Regions from separate parts of the Paenibacillus sp. DRB1-1 genome, predicted to be linked through region 1. Evidence: riboswitches for the same ligand, from Rfam matches in the RefSeq annotation. Region 1 holds a riboswitch; the other holds the start of a gene.
What was found. Region 1 has a riboswitch for cyclic di-AMP ahead of ACQW03_RS10635 (C40 family peptidase). Riboswitches for the same ligand answer to the same signal wherever they lie in the genome.

Region 2: linked by a shared signal. The riboswitch ahead of ACQW03_RS23930 (3D domain-containing protein) and the one ahead of ACQW03_RS10635 (C40 family peptidase) in region 1 are both predicted to bind cyclic di-AMP.

The regions. Positions count from the first base shown of each region.
Region 1 covers NZ_JBODQH010000001.1:2,391,020-2,399,122, reverse strand. Annotated here, with positions in the region: gene motA (flagellar motor stator protein MotA) at 1-161, opposite strand, end outside; gene ACQW03_RS10650 (hypothetical protein) at 349-642, shown strand; gene ACQW03_RS10645 (4a-hydroxytetrahydrobiopterin dehydratase) at 760-1,059, shown strand; gene ACQW03_RS10640 (GNAT family N-acetyltransferase) at 1,138-1,644, opposite strand; gene ACQW03_RS10635 (C40 family peptidase) at 1,948-2,448, opposite strand; cyclic di-AMP (ydaO/yuaA leader) riboswitch at 2,454-2,591, opposite strand; gene ACQW03_RS10630 (hypothetical protein) at 2,869-3,696, opposite strand; gene ACQW03_RS10625 (M1 family metallopeptidase) at 3,708-5,720, opposite strand; gene ACQW03_RS10620 (YwhD family protein) at 5,845-6,351, shown strand; gene ACQW03_RS10615 (NAD(P)H-dependent oxidoreductase) at 6,533-7,084, shown strand; gene ACQW03_RS10610 (winged helix-turn-helix transcriptional regulator) at 7,095-7,454, opposite strand; gene ACQW03_RS10605 (PTS sugar transporter subunit IIA) at 7,758-8,103, shown strand, end outside.
Region 2 covers NZ_JBODQH010000001.1:5,314,206-5,322,308, forward strand. Annotated here, with positions in the region: gene ACQW03_RS23910 (ABC transporter substrate-binding protein/permease) at 1-683, shown strand, start outside; gene ACQW03_RS23915 (amino acid ABC transporter ATP-binding protein) at 670-1,392, shown strand; gene ACQW03_RS23920 (transposase) at 1,504-1,800, shown strand; gene ACQW03_RS23925 (IS3 family transposase) at 1,809-2,690, shown strand; cyclic di-AMP (ydaO/yuaA leader) riboswitch at 2,932-3,100, shown strand; gene ACQW03_RS23930 (3D domain-containing protein) at 3,107-3,775, shown strand; gene ACQW03_RS23935 (polysaccharide deacetylase family protein) at 3,974-4,780, opposite strand; gene ACQW03_RS23940 (NADH:flavin oxidoreductase/NADH oxidase) at 5,086-6,108, shown strand; gene ACQW03_RS23945 (PspA/IM30 family protein) at 6,196-6,864, shown strand; gene ACQW03_RS23950 (DUF350 domain-containing protein) at 6,996-7,403, shown strand; gene ACQW03_RS23955 (DUF4178 domain-containing protein) at 7,428-7,934, shown strand; gene ACQW03_RS23960 (DUF4247 domain-containing protein) at 7,948-8,103, shown strand, end outside.

The DNA of each region.
Region 1 (8,103 bases):
ATCGGGAAGGCCATAAATATACTCGCTGCCGTTCCGACGAAAATAATCATGTAAGCAGCGGGATTATTGACCAGATTGACGACCGGAGCGCCTTTTAAGATCATCCCGACGACCAGTGACATAATCCCGAGCACAAGTCCGATAATGGTTGAAATTTGCATGATACACCTCATCCATGAGAATAGATTTTGAATCCTTTCATGCCGCCGGGGTCGTCCTTGCCCCAAGCGCGTCATTACAAGACGGATTATAGTATTTATCGACAAAACTCTCTTTTTTGTTAAGTGCGAATTTCCGGTATAATAAGGTGATTATGTATTGAATGGCGGAACCATTGGAGGAAATGGCATGGGAGTAAAGCATGGGCGTGAGTATGAACAAATTTTGAACGATTTGACAGAGGCTGTGGGACGCATCCCAGACAGCTACGAATTTTTCGAGATGGAAGTAGAAGATTGGGACAGGCTGGACCCGGCGGGACGCCAGGAAGTCAATGAAGCTTTGGCAGAAGACTTATTCTATGCACTGGGTACAGAGCCCATAATCACTGTAGGCAGTGGCGTTGTGATCTATGAGCCGGAGCACCATCGTATCTATGTACTCATTGGAGACGAGGAGCTGACGTCAGTACCTTTGATTTGAGGTCCGTCTTATGGATTTATCAACGGGGCCGTGGTAATATGTACACCAATATATCGTAGTTTTGGCCGTATTTAAGCGGTCGAAAGGCTTCCGTATAAACGGGGAGGAGTTCGTAACATGCCTTTTACACAAGAAGAGATTGAAGCACATCTGGAGAAACTGGAGGGCTGGGAACTGGAGGAAGGACGTTGGATCGTTCGGAAATATAATTTTTCCAGTTTTATGAAAGGGATTGCATTCGTGGATGAAGTTGCCGCTATATCTGAAGCATTCAATCATCATCCATTTATTACGATTGATTACAAGACCGTGACTCTGCGTTTGACCTCTTGGGACGACGGCGGTATTATGGCCGTGGATATTAAGGAAGCCCAACAATATAATGAAGCTTTTGAAAAAATGCGCAGCAGTCATTGAGCTTGTAATGATCGGTCGTATGATGATAAAAGCGCCTTCGCTATACAACATCGCGGTTGTATGCCGAAGGCGCTTTTATCATAGAACCTGGGTTTGGTGCTCGGGACGATATACCATACAATAAAACGGTTTTTTGCCATCGGGAGTCTGGCGTTCATAGGTATCTGTAAGCTCAAATCCAGCCGCCTTGTAAGCCCGGATAGCGCGATGATTCCAAGTAAGTACCTCTAGATCAATTTCATTCTTCGGGTTGCGTCGTTGGGCTTCCTCTGCAATGGCACGGACAAAATCAGCGCCTTTGCCATGTCCGCATCTTTCAGGATGCATTCCAAGACCTAGCCGGGTCACACCGATCATAGGGAAATATTGGGCAAATCCCGTCAGCTTATTCTCTTCATCCAGTACAGCAACATATTGCTCTTGGCGAAGCGTGGGACTTCCAAATTCGACTTCAAGCGCCTTCATTTGTTCCCAGGGGAGCCATCCGTATATATTATAAGGTGGATCATAGCGCCACTCACAGATTGCAGCCGCTTGATGCTCGTCCATCGGTACGATCCGATAGTTAGATATTGAGGCCGGCATGTGTTCCATCCTCCTTTTACAAGTACTTCAATCATTAACAACAGATTGTAGACAAGTTGCAGGGGAATGGCAAGCGTGTTTATTTCATACTCAAGTCGGGTATACATTCAATAAGAAGGATTTACTGCTCATATGCTCCCCCAGCGCTGACGGTAAAACCGACGATGTTCGCTAAAATTGAAACCTTTTGAGGCTTCAGTTCGTCAGTAATGATAATAATTGCTGATGTTGTGGACATAAAAAACCGCAATTCGATTCCGGCCAGAATCAAATTGCGGCTAGGGTTAGCTTGCTGTGCGTTAGTTATTCTACGTTGTCGTCATCAGGAATTTCTGAAGCTACAGAATGGTAAGCGTCTGTGCTCATAATTCTTTTTGCACCGACATAGCGGTTAGCGTAATAATTTTCGTTCAGTGAGCTAACTACTACACCACGTGAAGTCGAGGAGTGGGCAAATTTCCCTTCACCTACGAAGATACCTACATGGGAAATGCCTCTTCCTGTGGTGTTGAAGAACACCAGGTCTCCAGGTCTCATTTCATCGCGGGATACAGAAGATCCCATTTTGAATTGTGATCCAGATTGATGCGGAAGTTTAATTCCCAGTTTGTTGAATACATACATTGTGAAGCCGGAGCAATCGAATCCCTCGAGTGTAGTGCCTCCGCTTCTGTAGCTCGTTCCTTTGGCATCTTGAATGACCTGGTCCATCTTGGAGTCTGCATATGCACTGCCGCCACCGAATGTAAAAGATGTAAAGGCAATGGCAAGACCCATAGCTGCGATCGTTAGCTTCTTCTTCAAAAAAAATATACCCCTTCCAATGCCTGCGAGGTTAGCTTAAGGATTCGGTAGAAGGTTCCCCTATGACCACTCTGTTGCGAGATCAATTCACCCAAACTGGTTCCCCCGCTTCCTAGGTGCCAGGAATTAGGCTTAACTTAAGATGTGCACCTTGGAGAGCAGTATTCACAATAACGTTATTTTTGAGATAAAGGTTACAATAAAGATTACAAAGTTGTTACTATCAGTTCACTGCGATTATTGTAACAAAGACGGCTGGCTTTGGCAAATGTTTCATTGCAAAAAGTTACAAAAAAAAATCTGCTCCTAATGTCCAAGGAACAGATCTTGTTAACAGTATTCAGTTATGTGTCGTTTGCGCGGATATGAATCGAGATTTTTCGACAGACGGAAATGAAGTAAAAAACATAAAGGCAGGGCTTAACTTCTACTGGAGATATCGGTATGCCATAGTCTGTACTGCGAACTGATATGCCACAGCCTGACCAGACTAGTAACAAAATGATACGATTGCTGGAGAATGAGCGCCAGCATGCCAGTCCAAATCATCGCCACGGTGCCAAATAGACCGAAGACCAGCAGCACACAAGCACCGAGCAAAAGGGATACACCGACAGCTGGGAGGAGCTGGCGAAAGAAGGCGAGCAGGGACGATAGTATGGCGTGACCACCGACAGTCCCCAGTTGCATATACAGGATGCACTGCCGAATGAACCATCCGTAAGCCATCCACCCCATGGCATAGGGCAACAAATGCAGCAGGTAAGAGGGAGATTGAAGCGTTCCTGCTACAATAGGGTAGAGTCTCGGTACTACCCAAAAGGAGGGAAGCAGCAGCAGTCCCAACTCGATGGTGTAATACAACAGCGACGACATGCCATGGCGCTTCATACCCTTGAAAAAGGACAGGCTTTGCGGTTCAGTAGCATCGGTATGCAGGCTTTGATATATTCCGGCTCTAATGAAGGGAGTGATCAGTATACGTAGTACAGTCGCCCCTAGTAGTATCCACAAATACACATGTACTTCCCGGCTGTCCATCAGAGCAATCTGGCTCTCCATCCAAAACAAGGTCTGTCCCAGCTCGTTTTGACCCTGATCAGGATAACGGAGCAGTAGCGGGATAACGGCAGACTGCACCAACCGATAGAGAAACACCCCCCACAGTAGTCGATATAGAAATAAAATGATAACGATATAGAATCGTATGCGCACCAGCGCCCAGCCCTCTTTTATAACAGTCCGCATCTATAGACACCTCACCATGACAGACTTCCAAGCAGTGTTTCTAACAGCTTGGTTACACTTACATTCCAACGGGTTTGTTGCTTTTCGTCCAATTCGGCCTTTAGGCTATTGTTAATATGCTTGTTCTCCAGTGCAATGGTATATAAAGGATCAAGGGTTACATAGGAAACGGGAGAAGTACTTTTGATCCGAAAAGTTGTGCTTTTGCCCGCGCCGTCCCAAGCCTTGAATATCGTAGTACCATCCTTGAAGGTAAATTGGACAGGGATCTTGGGATAATCCGCCCCTTTTTTGCTGACCGTCACGACGGCTTCATATCCATTCTCCAGCTTGTGGTTCGTGATATGATCCACCGAAAAGTCCGCCATCTGGCCGTCATATACATACTGTTCAAAATAGTGGCTCCATGAGCGTCCGGTGACTCTCTCCACGATACGTTGAAAATCCTGGGAGGACGGATGCTTAAATCGGTACGTCTGGACGTAGGTCCGCATAATCCGATCCATTTTTTTCATACCCACCTGACGTTCAATGCCCCGTAGTACCAGCTTGCCTCGAGAGTAGGCATTTTGCGCGTACTCAGTAGCCGAGCCGTACTTCCATGACTCGCGGTTGAGCGGCTGTGGGGAGGCTACCTGTCCCGATTGTAATGGCAAGTTGGGGCTAAGCCCATATTCTTGCTCCATAAGCCGCTCCTCTGCATAGGAGGTGAAGCCTTCATCCAGCCACGGCTCCTCAAATTCGTTATTGGCTACCATTCCGTAGAAATATTGATGTCCAATCTCATGAACTAATGTTCGTTCCAGACTATAGCCAGGATTCAGATTACCCGCAGCAGCGGCTGTGATGAGTGTCGGATACTCCATACCGCCGGCTCCATTGCCTGATTTGGGTGGAACGACGATGGATAGGGTGGAATATGGATAAGGCCCGTACCATTTGCTGTAGTACGAAAGGGCGGCCTTCGCGGCGCTCATATAGCGCCCTTTGAGCTCCTTGTGCGACGGGTCAAGGTAGAGCTTGATTTTGACACCAGGGACTTCAGCAGAAGAAAAGGGTTCTTCTACGGTTACAAAGTTGGGTGAAGCGGACCAGGCAAAATCGTGTACATCATCGGCATAAAATTGATATATTTTTTGGCCGTTCTGTCTGACGGCACCACGGGTGGGAAATCCGGTCGCTGCTACGATATGAGTTTCAGGCACCCGAATCCGTACGCTGTAAATTCCAAAATCGGCATAAAACTCGGAGTTACCATGATACTGGTGGAGGTTCCAGCCCTCTTCGGCGCGTCCACGCTGCCCTGCAGTCTCGTAGACGCTGAGCTTCGGGAACCACTGTCCTGCCATTACAAAATCATCTGTCGCACCCATACGAGCGAAGATGGCGGGCAGTTTTACCTCAAACTTCATATATAAAGTGATTTCTTCGCCACCTCGTACCGGCTTGGGTAGACGCACCTTCATGAGCGAACGGTCGCCTGCGTTACCGTCATCTGGCTGCACATATTGGATGCGGTGCATGAGAGATAAACCGTCTTCTGTTTTTAGTTCAGTCAGCGTCATAGAGCCAAAGCCGTCTTTGGGCATGGTGTCTCCACGCAGCTTTCCACCGGATTCCTTCATAAAGGTGGTCTCCATGGAAGAGAAGGCATTCGGGTATAGATGAAGATACAGATCATTCACGGTTTTCTTGCCCGGGTGCTTCCAGGTCAGGGTCTCAGTGCCTCGCAAAACCTGTCCTTTTTCCAGAGACACATCAATGTGGTACTCTACCACCCGTTTGCTGAGGATTTCTGTAGCGGGCTGTGGAGGGTTCTTGGGCAGGTCAGGCAGGATGTTTGCCCCTAGAGGCTTGCCCATATTTGGGACAAGCGCAGACTCAGACAGGGAGCCGTATAGTGGTTGGCCTATGGACTGCGGGTCGGATTGCGATTGGGGCTGCCAGGCAAACCATAACGTCCCTGCGAGGAGACCGAGGGCTAGTGTAGACAATAAAACGATTTTAGTGCGTGCTGGGGTCATACAATGGATACCTCCCGTTGACAAGCATCTACAGCATGTATATGTTTGCTTTCAGGAGATTATTAGTTAAAATATTTATAGTGTAGAATGAGTGTGAAGACGGAAAATGGAGGTCTAGTGACGCATGAGTGAAAATCAGCCGGACGGCAAAAAACAGATTGCACTGAACATTGTCAGTGGCAAGAGTAAACATAAGGGTTTCGGCGCAGGCTCAATCGACCTGAACAGCATGTCCCCGGTCATTATTGACCGAGGAGAGGCAAAAATTGATATCGGTGCCATGCATGCCAAAAGTAAAGTAGAACGTGGTATCAAGTTCTCTACGAATAAAGAGGATGTACCGAACGGACGCCAGGTATGGCTCGTATGGGTAGCCGTGGATCGTACGCCCGAAGGACGCATGTACGGCGGTGCCACTGCCTGCGAGATGCTGATTGACGACGAAGCCAAACGCGGCTGGAAAATCCTCGCCGATCACGTCAACCGTATGGATTACGCGCTCAAGCGTCGTTTCATGCTGGATGATCTCGGTAGCGAAGATAGAGCAGCGCTTAAAAGCCTGCTAATTTCGCATAACGAGGAATGGTGGGACGCTTCGCCTGAGGAATTGAAGCAGGCGCTGGAAGGATAGGCCCAGCGTTAACGCAGCAATAATATTGTAAAAAAGCAGCCACATCTGTGGGCTGCTTTTTTTATTTATCTGAGTTTGACACTAACCTTTTAGTAAGTAGTTGTCCTGAAAGTGCATACTTACATATTTGTAGCGCTCACTTTATACTCAAAAATAAATAATACTTAAGGAGGACAATTCTTTGAAAACTCTTGTTATCGTTACACATCCAAGCATCGAGGCATCTGTCATAAATAGGCGATGGGTAGAAGAGCTCAAAAAATATCCAGAAAAGTATACTATCCACGAATTGCATAAGGTTTACCCTGACGGGAACATTGATGTGGAAAAAGAGCAGCACTTCATTGAATCACATAGCAATCTTATTTTACAGTTTCCTGTTTATTGGTTTAACAGTCCGCCTCTCCTAAAAAAATGGCTTGACGATGTTTTTGCTTATGGCTGGGCTCATGGTTCAAATGGAGGTGACAAATTAAAGAATCGTAAGGTTGCTTTAGCAGTATCTGCCGGAAGTAAAAAAGAAGATTATAGTGAAGAAGGAAGATATCGCTATACACTTGAGCAGCTATTATCTCCTTTTGAAACAACCTTCCTATATTGCAATGCAAATTACCGTTCGTTCTTTGCGTTTTATGGTACAGAAAAAGAGTCTGGCGAAAATGAGATGGGTACGTCCGAAAGCGAATTGGAGAAAAGCGCACGAGATTATTTGAATTTTATTGACAGCCTGTAATAGGAATTGCCTATTGCCGTCCGTCCTCCAGAGCTGGCAAACCATTTTCCTCTCCCCACTCGCACATCATATTTAACAATGGAATGAGAGAAAGACCGCGTTCAGATAATGAATATTCAACTTTTGGAGGTATTTGGGGGAATTCCTTGCGTATGATAAGGCCATCTGCCTCTAGCTCTTTTAACATGATGCTTAGTGTTTTGAAGGAAATGGTACCGATACTTCGCTTCAGCTCGTTATGTCGCATAACCTTATTTTCAAAAAGCCAATATATAATGATCATTTTATATTTACCGCTTATTAAGGACAACGTATATCCAAAGCCAGTGTCTTTTAGGACCACGCCAGACGGAACACAGGGTTCACTCATAAATTACACTCTCCTTTAGGTAAGTATATAATATGAATGTGCATACTTTACAACTGATCATTATCCAATTTTAGTGAAAGGATGTAAAGTATGCTCGCTATAAAATGTTTCTGTATCTTTAATTGGAGTGATTTTAGAAACGGAGAGGAGCATCTTGACATTCTGGAAAGGCATTCACTATAATTCAGATAGAAATCGCTTCCACTCTTCTTTTTATTCTTTTGTGGAACCGGTTCCTTAAAAGGTGTAGTTAAGCCCTATTCACTGTTTATGAATGTACTCTCTAAATAAGGTGGCATCGTTATGTTTAAATGGTTGAAAAAGAAGGCGGCTCCTCGTATTGAAGAATTCGACATGGTAGCACCAATCAAAGGAAAAGTGGTTTCCCTTGAAGAGGTTCCAGATCCTGCGTTTTCAACGAAGGCTATGGGGGAAGGAATCGCTATTCATCCAACTGAAGGTAAAGTGACTGCTCCTTTTACGGGTAAAGTCGTCCACGTGATGGAGAAAAGTAAGCATGCTCTGATCATTGAGCATGAATCCGGTGTACAAATTTTGATACATGTCGGGATTAATACAGTTTCCCTCAAAGGACAAGGGTTTAATCCTCACGTTCAAACAGGAGATAACATTAAAGCAGGGCAATTAC
Region 2 (8,103 bases), 2.9 Mb from region 1:
CGGATCGTCAGGTTTCTTCTAATAACATTGTAGATATTTTTTGGAAATACCGCAGTTTATATGCTACGGGTATCGGCTACACCTTGTTGCTGTCTGCGCTCGGAGTACTGTTCGGATTCATCATTGGTCTGATCATATCCTTGCTACGTATGAGTGGAGTACGCATCATTGAGTGGTTAGGTACCACTTATGTAGAGATCCTGCGTGGCACACCTATGCTGGTGCAACTCATGATTATTCACTACGGGGTTGCTTTGACGCTGGGTGTCAATTTTACTCCACTCCAGTCTGGTATAATCACATTGTCTCTGAATAGCTCGGCATATCTGGCTGAAATTTTCCGTGCAGGTATCCAGGCGGTAGACCGTGGACAGATGGAGGCTGCCCGTTCATTGGGTATGGGACGGGGCAAAGCTATGCGTCATGTCATTTTGCCGCAAGCGTTTAAATCTATTTTGCCTGCTATCGGTAATGAGTTTATTACGATCATTAAAGAATCATCCATTATTTCGACCATTGGGATGGTGGATATTATGTATCAGGCCCAGGTCATTAAGAACATTACCTACGAAGGATTAAGTCCGTTCGTAATCGCAGCCGCTATTTATTTTGTAATGACATTCAGCTTGTCTAAGCTGCTGGGTTTATGGGAAAGGAAGTTGAGAGCCAGTGATCACCGTTAAACAACTGCGTAAATCGTTCGGCAAGAATGAGATTTTAAAAGGCATTGATATAGATATCGCCAAAGGTGAAGTCGTCGTCATCATCGGTCCCAGCGGTTCGGGGAAGAGTACGTTTTTGCGTTGCATGAATTTGCTAGAACAGCCTACGGACGGGGAGATTTTGTTTGAGGGCGAGCCGATTACAGCTCGTGGTCATAATATTAACGTAACCCGGGAGAAGATGGGGATGGTGTTCCAGCATTTTAATCTGTTCCCGCATAAAACAGTGTTGCAGAACCTGACGCTTGCACCAACGCAGGTTAGAAGACAGTCAGGGAAGGAAGCGGAAAAAATTGCGCTAGAACTCCTGCGTACCGTAGGGCTTGAGGATAAGAAGAATACCTTTCCGAACCAGCTATCCGGAGGTCAGAAGCAACGTATTGCGATTGCGCGTGCTTTGGCCATGCAGCCGCACGTAATGCTGTTCGATGAGCCGACTTCTGCATTGGACCCTGAAATGGTTGGAGAGGTTCTGGATGTAATGAAGAAGCTCGCCGAAGGCGGCATGACCATGGTAATCGTGACGCATGAAATGGGCTTTGCCCGTGAGGTAGGCGATCGAATCATCTTTATGGATAACGGTAAAATTGTAGAGCAAGGTACACCAGAGCAGGTATTTGGTACTCCAAGCCATGATCGCACCCGTGATTTTCTTGCCAAAGTATTGTAAGAAAGTGCTGATATGAGCTATAAAAAAGCCCTCCGTTTGTGATATGATCCCCTCATAGTAGACAGAAAAGAGCAAGCCGACTAATCTGTCTATTATGGAGGGGATTTTTCTATGGGAGTAATAAGAAAAACTTACGATGTGAGCTTCAAGAAAAAGACAGTGGATCTGTACCTCAACAAGGGAATCGGATATAAAAACGTGGCACGAGAAATGGAGATTGACGCTTCGCTGGTTCGCCGATGGGTGAGACACTTCAAAGCCGAGGGAATGAAAGGTCTAGAGGAAAAACGAGGCAAAGCAAAAGGGCCTGGCATCGGCAGACCTCGAACACGCCCCGAAGATCCGGAGGTCAAGCTGAAACGCCTTGAAGCAGAAAATGAAATGCTAAAAAAGCTCTTGCAGATGTGAAAGGAGGAATGGAGGCTGTACCCAAGAGTAAAAAGTTTGCGGTGATCCAAGAATTGCTTAGTAAGGGACATAGCATCGTACTACTATGTGAACTGGCCGGAGTATCCAAAAGCGGCTTTTATAAATGGATAAAGCGAAAGATGTTCGTTTCACAAAAACAGCGGGAAGATGAAACCATGAAGCTAAAAATCATGGCTTGTTACGAGAAATTGAAAGGAATATACGGCTACCGCAGGGTGAAGGTTTGGTTGAATCGAATCTATGGCATACATATAAATCATAAGCGTGTACGGAGACTTATGGGTGAACTAGGAATCAAGGCGATCATTCGTAGGAAGAGACCTTACTACGGCAAGAAAGAAGCCTATGTCATTTCTGGCAATCATCTAAACCGGGAATTTAAGGCCGACCAGTTGAATCAAAAGTGGGTAACAGACATCACTTACCTCATATTCAATGGACAGAGGCTCTACCTTTCCGCGATTCAGGATCTTTTTAACAACGAAATTGTTGCCTACCAGATCAGCCGCAGAAACGATTTGAGCCTGGTGTTGGATACAGTGAAAAAGGCAAGGAAGCGACAGGATGCGCGAGGTGTTCTACTGCATAGCGACCAAGGATTTCAATATACCTCTCGCCAATATACCAACCTGCTCAAGCGATACGGAATACAGGCCAGCATGTCCCGAAAAGGGAACTGCTGGGACAATGCATGTATAGAAAACTTCTTCAGTCATTTTAAAACCGAGTGTTTCTATCTCCACGCCTTCCATTCAGCTCAACAGGTGGAGCATGCTGTTCAAAAGTATATCCATTTCTACAACCATGAACGCTTTCAAGAGAAACTAAACAACCTGACTCCTTATGAATACAGGACTCAGGCTGCTTAATTATTGCTTTTTGATAGCTGTCTACTTGACAGGGTTCACTTCATTGACGGAGGGCTTTTTCTTTTTTTGTCACCATTTCCCCATATTTTCGTAACAAATATCGATTTCTTGGTGACAAAATTGTAACGAGTATAGTATGATGTTCAAGGTTCCCAACATTTTCATGCGGATAAGGTTACAAAATTGTGATATTATGCAGTAAGCCAAAACTTACCGGGACAGCATGCGGTTATGACAAACGCTGAATGCTGGGCCCAAACTATGGGAAGTGCGGGGGACGTAACAACGGCATTCTTTCCGATACGTCATAAGACGATATGGAATATGCCTAGGGGTGAATTGCACAAGCATAGGGCTTCTTCTGAGTCCGAATCCGACAGCTAACTTCGCAGGCATAACAGAGGAGGTACATATCTTTGAAACATCTAAAACATATTGGAAAAACCATGAAATTTGCGGTGCTTGCCGCAGCCATTGCAGGTCTGGCACAGACAGCTGGAGTAGCGGATGCTGCTTCGCTTCATACTGCCAAAGATGGTGATACCTTCTTTTTGCTTGCTCAACGTTATGGAGTATCAGTGGACGAGCTGACGAAGGCGAACCCAAACATTGCCTCCAACAATATATATGCAGGTCTGCAAATTAAGGTACCTGGTGAAAAAAGTGTGAAGGCAGCTTCGGATTCGAAGCCGCAGCTTATTACGGAGAAAGCACCAGTGAATGAGGGGCCAACGATTCAAGCGTGGGGCAAAACATTTAACTATAGCAAAATAGTTGACGTTAAGGCTTCTGCGTATTCTGCCGCAGCCGATGAGAATGGTAAATGGGGAGCAGTGGACTACTACGGCAATCCGCTTAAACTAGGTACAATTGCGGTAGACCCGAACGTCATTCCGATGGGCACGAAAGTGCTGGTTACAGGCTATTCCCACCCAGGTTTGCCGGATCATTCTTTTGTAGCTGTCGCTCGCGATCAGGGCAGCGCCATTACAGGAAAACGGATTGATATCTTTATTCCTGGCAACAAATCATTTGTGAACGACTTTGGATTTCAAAATGTGAAGCTATACGTTATTGATAAATAGCATTGTACGTATATACGGTTTAATTAAACATAATATATACTATGTAAACTTAATGCCTGTATCCTACCATATATAACTAGGTCGGACTCTTATCAGGTCCTATCCGTAAAAAAGGCTGTCTTGACGAGCAGAAAACTTCTGCTGGTAAGACAGCCTTTTTACGTTGCTTTAGCTTGTAGCTCAATCCTAAACATATGGTTATTTCCGTTCCGATGTGTGGAGTAGCCGAGGGACTGTCACAAATTTGTAGCCCTTAGCTTTTAGAGAGTGAATTAGACCCGGCAGAGCTTGGACAGTGCCTTGCAAGTTGGAGCTTTGACCTCCACCTGCGTGCATTAAAATAATAGAGCCAGGCCCGGTAGCTGGGATCACATTGCGCTGAATTTGTGTTTTACTTAGTCCCTTCCAGTCGAGAGAGTCTACATTCCAATTGACAATCATGTAGCCATGACGACGTGCCCATTGGATTTGAGGCTCCGTGATTTCACCGTAGGGTGGACGAATCAACTTGGGGCGAATACCTGCGCTGGCTTGTAAAATACGTTCTGTTTTTGTAATCTGGTTGCGAAAGCGTTCTGGTGTGGCCTTCCTAAAATCCGGATGAGTATAGGAATGGTTTCCTATAGCATGGCCTTCACGGATAATACGGCGTATGATCCCCGGATGCTTTTCCGCACGGTGACCGACGATAAAAAAGGTGGCTTTGATGCCATTGGCGTGTAATACGTCCAAAACCTGCGGCGTATACCTAGAATCGGGCACATCATCAAAGGTTAAGGCAATTTGGCGGGTGTGTGGGCCGCACATTTTAAAAATGTCCGCATGTTTTTTTCGCAGCATTGCTAATGTAGGAGTTGCTCGATCTGTGCTCTGTTGTACAGAAGAAGCAACAGCTGCTTCCTTGGGATGGGGCGTTCCGATGTTGGGAGGCGCATCCGCGTGAACGGGTAAACTTGAAAATGCTAGTAACAGTGCCAAGCATGGCAACACTCCCCTGTACGGCATATGTATCCCCCCTTTCCGTGCAGTGGTACCTAGTGGTGCTCTCGACTATTATGTACCTGTCCTATTAAAAATATGCTGGTTACCAAGTTCGGCTCATCAACGACTGGAAAGAAGTCCACGATGAAACGATTATCAATGAAGATGATGGAGCTAAACGTACATATTCTCTTAAACATGACCGGAAACAGGAGCATTTTCGCAAGTTTTAGCCTTACAACGAATTCGGTATACCGTGACAGCTGGTGTATAATGGGGATGCAATTCATAATTATACAGACATGGAATTGAAGGAAGGATGGATAAAAGTGACCGACTTGTTTACTCCTTATCAATTAAAGGGGCTTTCTTTAAAAAATCGGATTGTTATGCCCCCGATGTGCCAATACAGCGTGGAGGCCAAGGACGGAAATCCAACGGATTGGCATCATGTCCATTATGTGAGCCGGGCAGTAGGAGGCACTGGACTTATTATTGTGGAAATGACAGCGGTCCATCCAGATGGACGTATTACAGATCGTGATTTGGGTATTTGGAGTGACGAACATATTCCTGCATATCGTAAGATTGTAGAGGAAGTCCACAAGTATGGTGCCAAAATTGGCATTCAACTAGGCCACGCTGGACGCAAGGCTGAAGATGCTGAGCAACCTGTGGGTCCGTCCTCGATTCCTTTTAGCGAACGCTTTAAAGAGCCCCACGCCTTAAAGACGGCTGAAGTCAGGGAACTGGTTCAGGCATACAAAGAAGGCGCGCGCCGCGCGGTGGAAGCAGGTTTTGACACGGTCGAGATACATGGCGCTCACGGCTATCTGATCCATCAATTTCATTCCCCTTTAACAAATGCCAGAGAAGATGAATATGGGCAGGATTTGTCACTGTTCGGTGTTGAGGTCATACATGCTGTTAAAGAGGTTCTTCCTGCTGATATGCCTGTGCTTATGCGGATATCCGCCAAAGAATACGTCGAAGATGGATATAATGTGGAATACATAACAGGCGTAGGGGAACGATATCGTGATGCGGGTGTGGACATTTTCCATATCTCTTCTGGTGGTGAGGGTCCGATTGGTTCTGGTGGAGGCCCGTCTGCGCGTGCCGGCTATCAGGTGGATTTGGCTCATACCATCCGTGAAAAGCTGAATGTACCTGTCATTGCGGTTGGCTTACTGGATGATTATGAGGACGCCCGCCGGGTTGTTCAGCAGAAAGAAGCTGATCTGGTAGCAATAGGCCGTGCCATGCTGCGTGATCCCTATTGGGCGCTGCATGCATCGCGGGAGCTAAAAGTACAGGCCGATATCCCAGAGCCTTACTTGCGCGGCTTTTAGATATTTTTGAAACCCTCTTTGCAAAGCTTGCGTAAACATGTGTACAGAGCTTAAAATTTAAGCATTCAACTCTAGGAGGAACTTCACATGTCTATTTTCAAACGATTAAGAGATCTTACGATGTCCAACATTAATGCCATTATCGACAAGGCAGAAGATCCAATTAAAATGACGGATCAATACATTCGTGATATGCAAGAGGACCTGGAAGATGCAGAGAAAGCGGTAGCCGCTCAAATTGCTATTGAAAAGAGATTCAAACAGCAATACGAAGAACAGGCTGCTTTGGTAAAAAAACGCGAAGAACAGGCACATACCGCTGCAAAAGCACAAAATGTAGATCTGGCTCGTCGCGCGCTGGAAGAAAAGAAATCTGCTGAACAAAAAATGAATGAGTTCAAAGCTGGTTACGAACAGAACAAAGCTGCAGCCGATAATCTGCGTGGCAAGCTGGATGAAATGCGTAGACAGCTGACAGAAATGAAAAACAAGCGCGAGACACTGGTTGCCCGTTATAATGCAGCTAAAGCGCAAACTGAAATTAACAAAGCTATGAACGGTTTTAGCTCTGATACGGCAACTGCCGGATTAAAGCGTATGGAAGAAAAAATGCTGCAAGCAGAAGCACGTGCCGAAGCGAGCAACGAAATGTCTTCTAAGGAAAAATCGTTGGATGAGGAGTTCAAAGAGCTGGATAAGAAAAGCGCCGTGGACGATGAGCTTGCCGCTTTGTTGAAGCAATACGAAAATAAATAAGAACATTTTAGCAGTGCCGCCAAGTGTGATTGCTCAGGAAGCGAAGGAGAAACGTTTTCTCCTTCGCTTTTCCCTGCCTGGAGGCGTAAAACATTATATGAAGGTCAAGAAGATGTGGAGGATGGTATGAAATGCATTTTTTAGAAACGATGAAAGCAATGCTTGTATGGACTGGTGCGGGGGCTATTTTGATCTTCGCATTAATGTATGTCGACTCTTTATTTACGAAGTATAAGGATTTTGCCGAAGTGAAGGCTGGAAATATGGCCGTAACGGTACGAATGATTATGAAGTTAGTTGCTCAAGGCTATATCTTGTCAGGCTCTATCGCTACAGCTAATAATTTGCTCGAAGCGCTTGTGTATTCTGTGATCGCCTTTGTCATCCTGCTTGTTTTGGAAGTTATTGTACGTCTGCTGTTGCGGTACTGGGCTCAGTTTGATCTGGATAAAGGTACACAGGAAGGTAAAATTGGTTTCGGTCTGTTTTCAGGAGCGCTGCATCTGGTTGGCGCCTTGATCATTACAGCATGCTTCTAGGCTAAGAAAGGCAGGAATATAACCATGGGTGTGTGGAAACGAATTTCAAATCTATTTGCTAAGCCGGAGCCGCCGAAAGCAGAGAAAAGCATGCTTCACTTAAATCCAGGTGATATCTGTGAAGTGTCGCTTGTCACCTATGAAGTGGTAGGTCGTGTACATAATCGTGCCCGGAATGCCGTTGTTTTGACGCTTCAGGATGGTAATCAAGTCAGTTATCTTCATATTGAGGAACGGGAAACACTGCAATTCGGACTATATCAGGCCATCGACGGCAGACTTGACAACCCCGAGGAAGTGCCGACCATTTTAGAGCTGGATGATACAACGTATCATTTGGAGGAACAGTATTCTGGGCATGTTACCGTCATGGGCCGTGCTCCTTTCCGACAGGGTGGAGAGCAGCATGTGTGGCAGTACCAGTCTGATGATTACCATCTGTTGCGGGTAGAGTGGCAGGACGGTCGCTTTATGCTTTATGAAGGAGAAGAAGTGATTACCGGAGACGTCAAGGTTATTCGGGCAAGCTAGGAGAGGGTTACACATGAGCAAACGCACCTGGCAGTATGCATTAAAGGTCATTGTGGCGCTGAGCTTGTTCGTATCCGTGTTAAGCGGCTGCGGCGCGCCAAGTGTAAAAGATACGTATCCGCTGGAATCGGTTAGCGGCAGCGGAAACTCGACCTCGTATGTATACCGG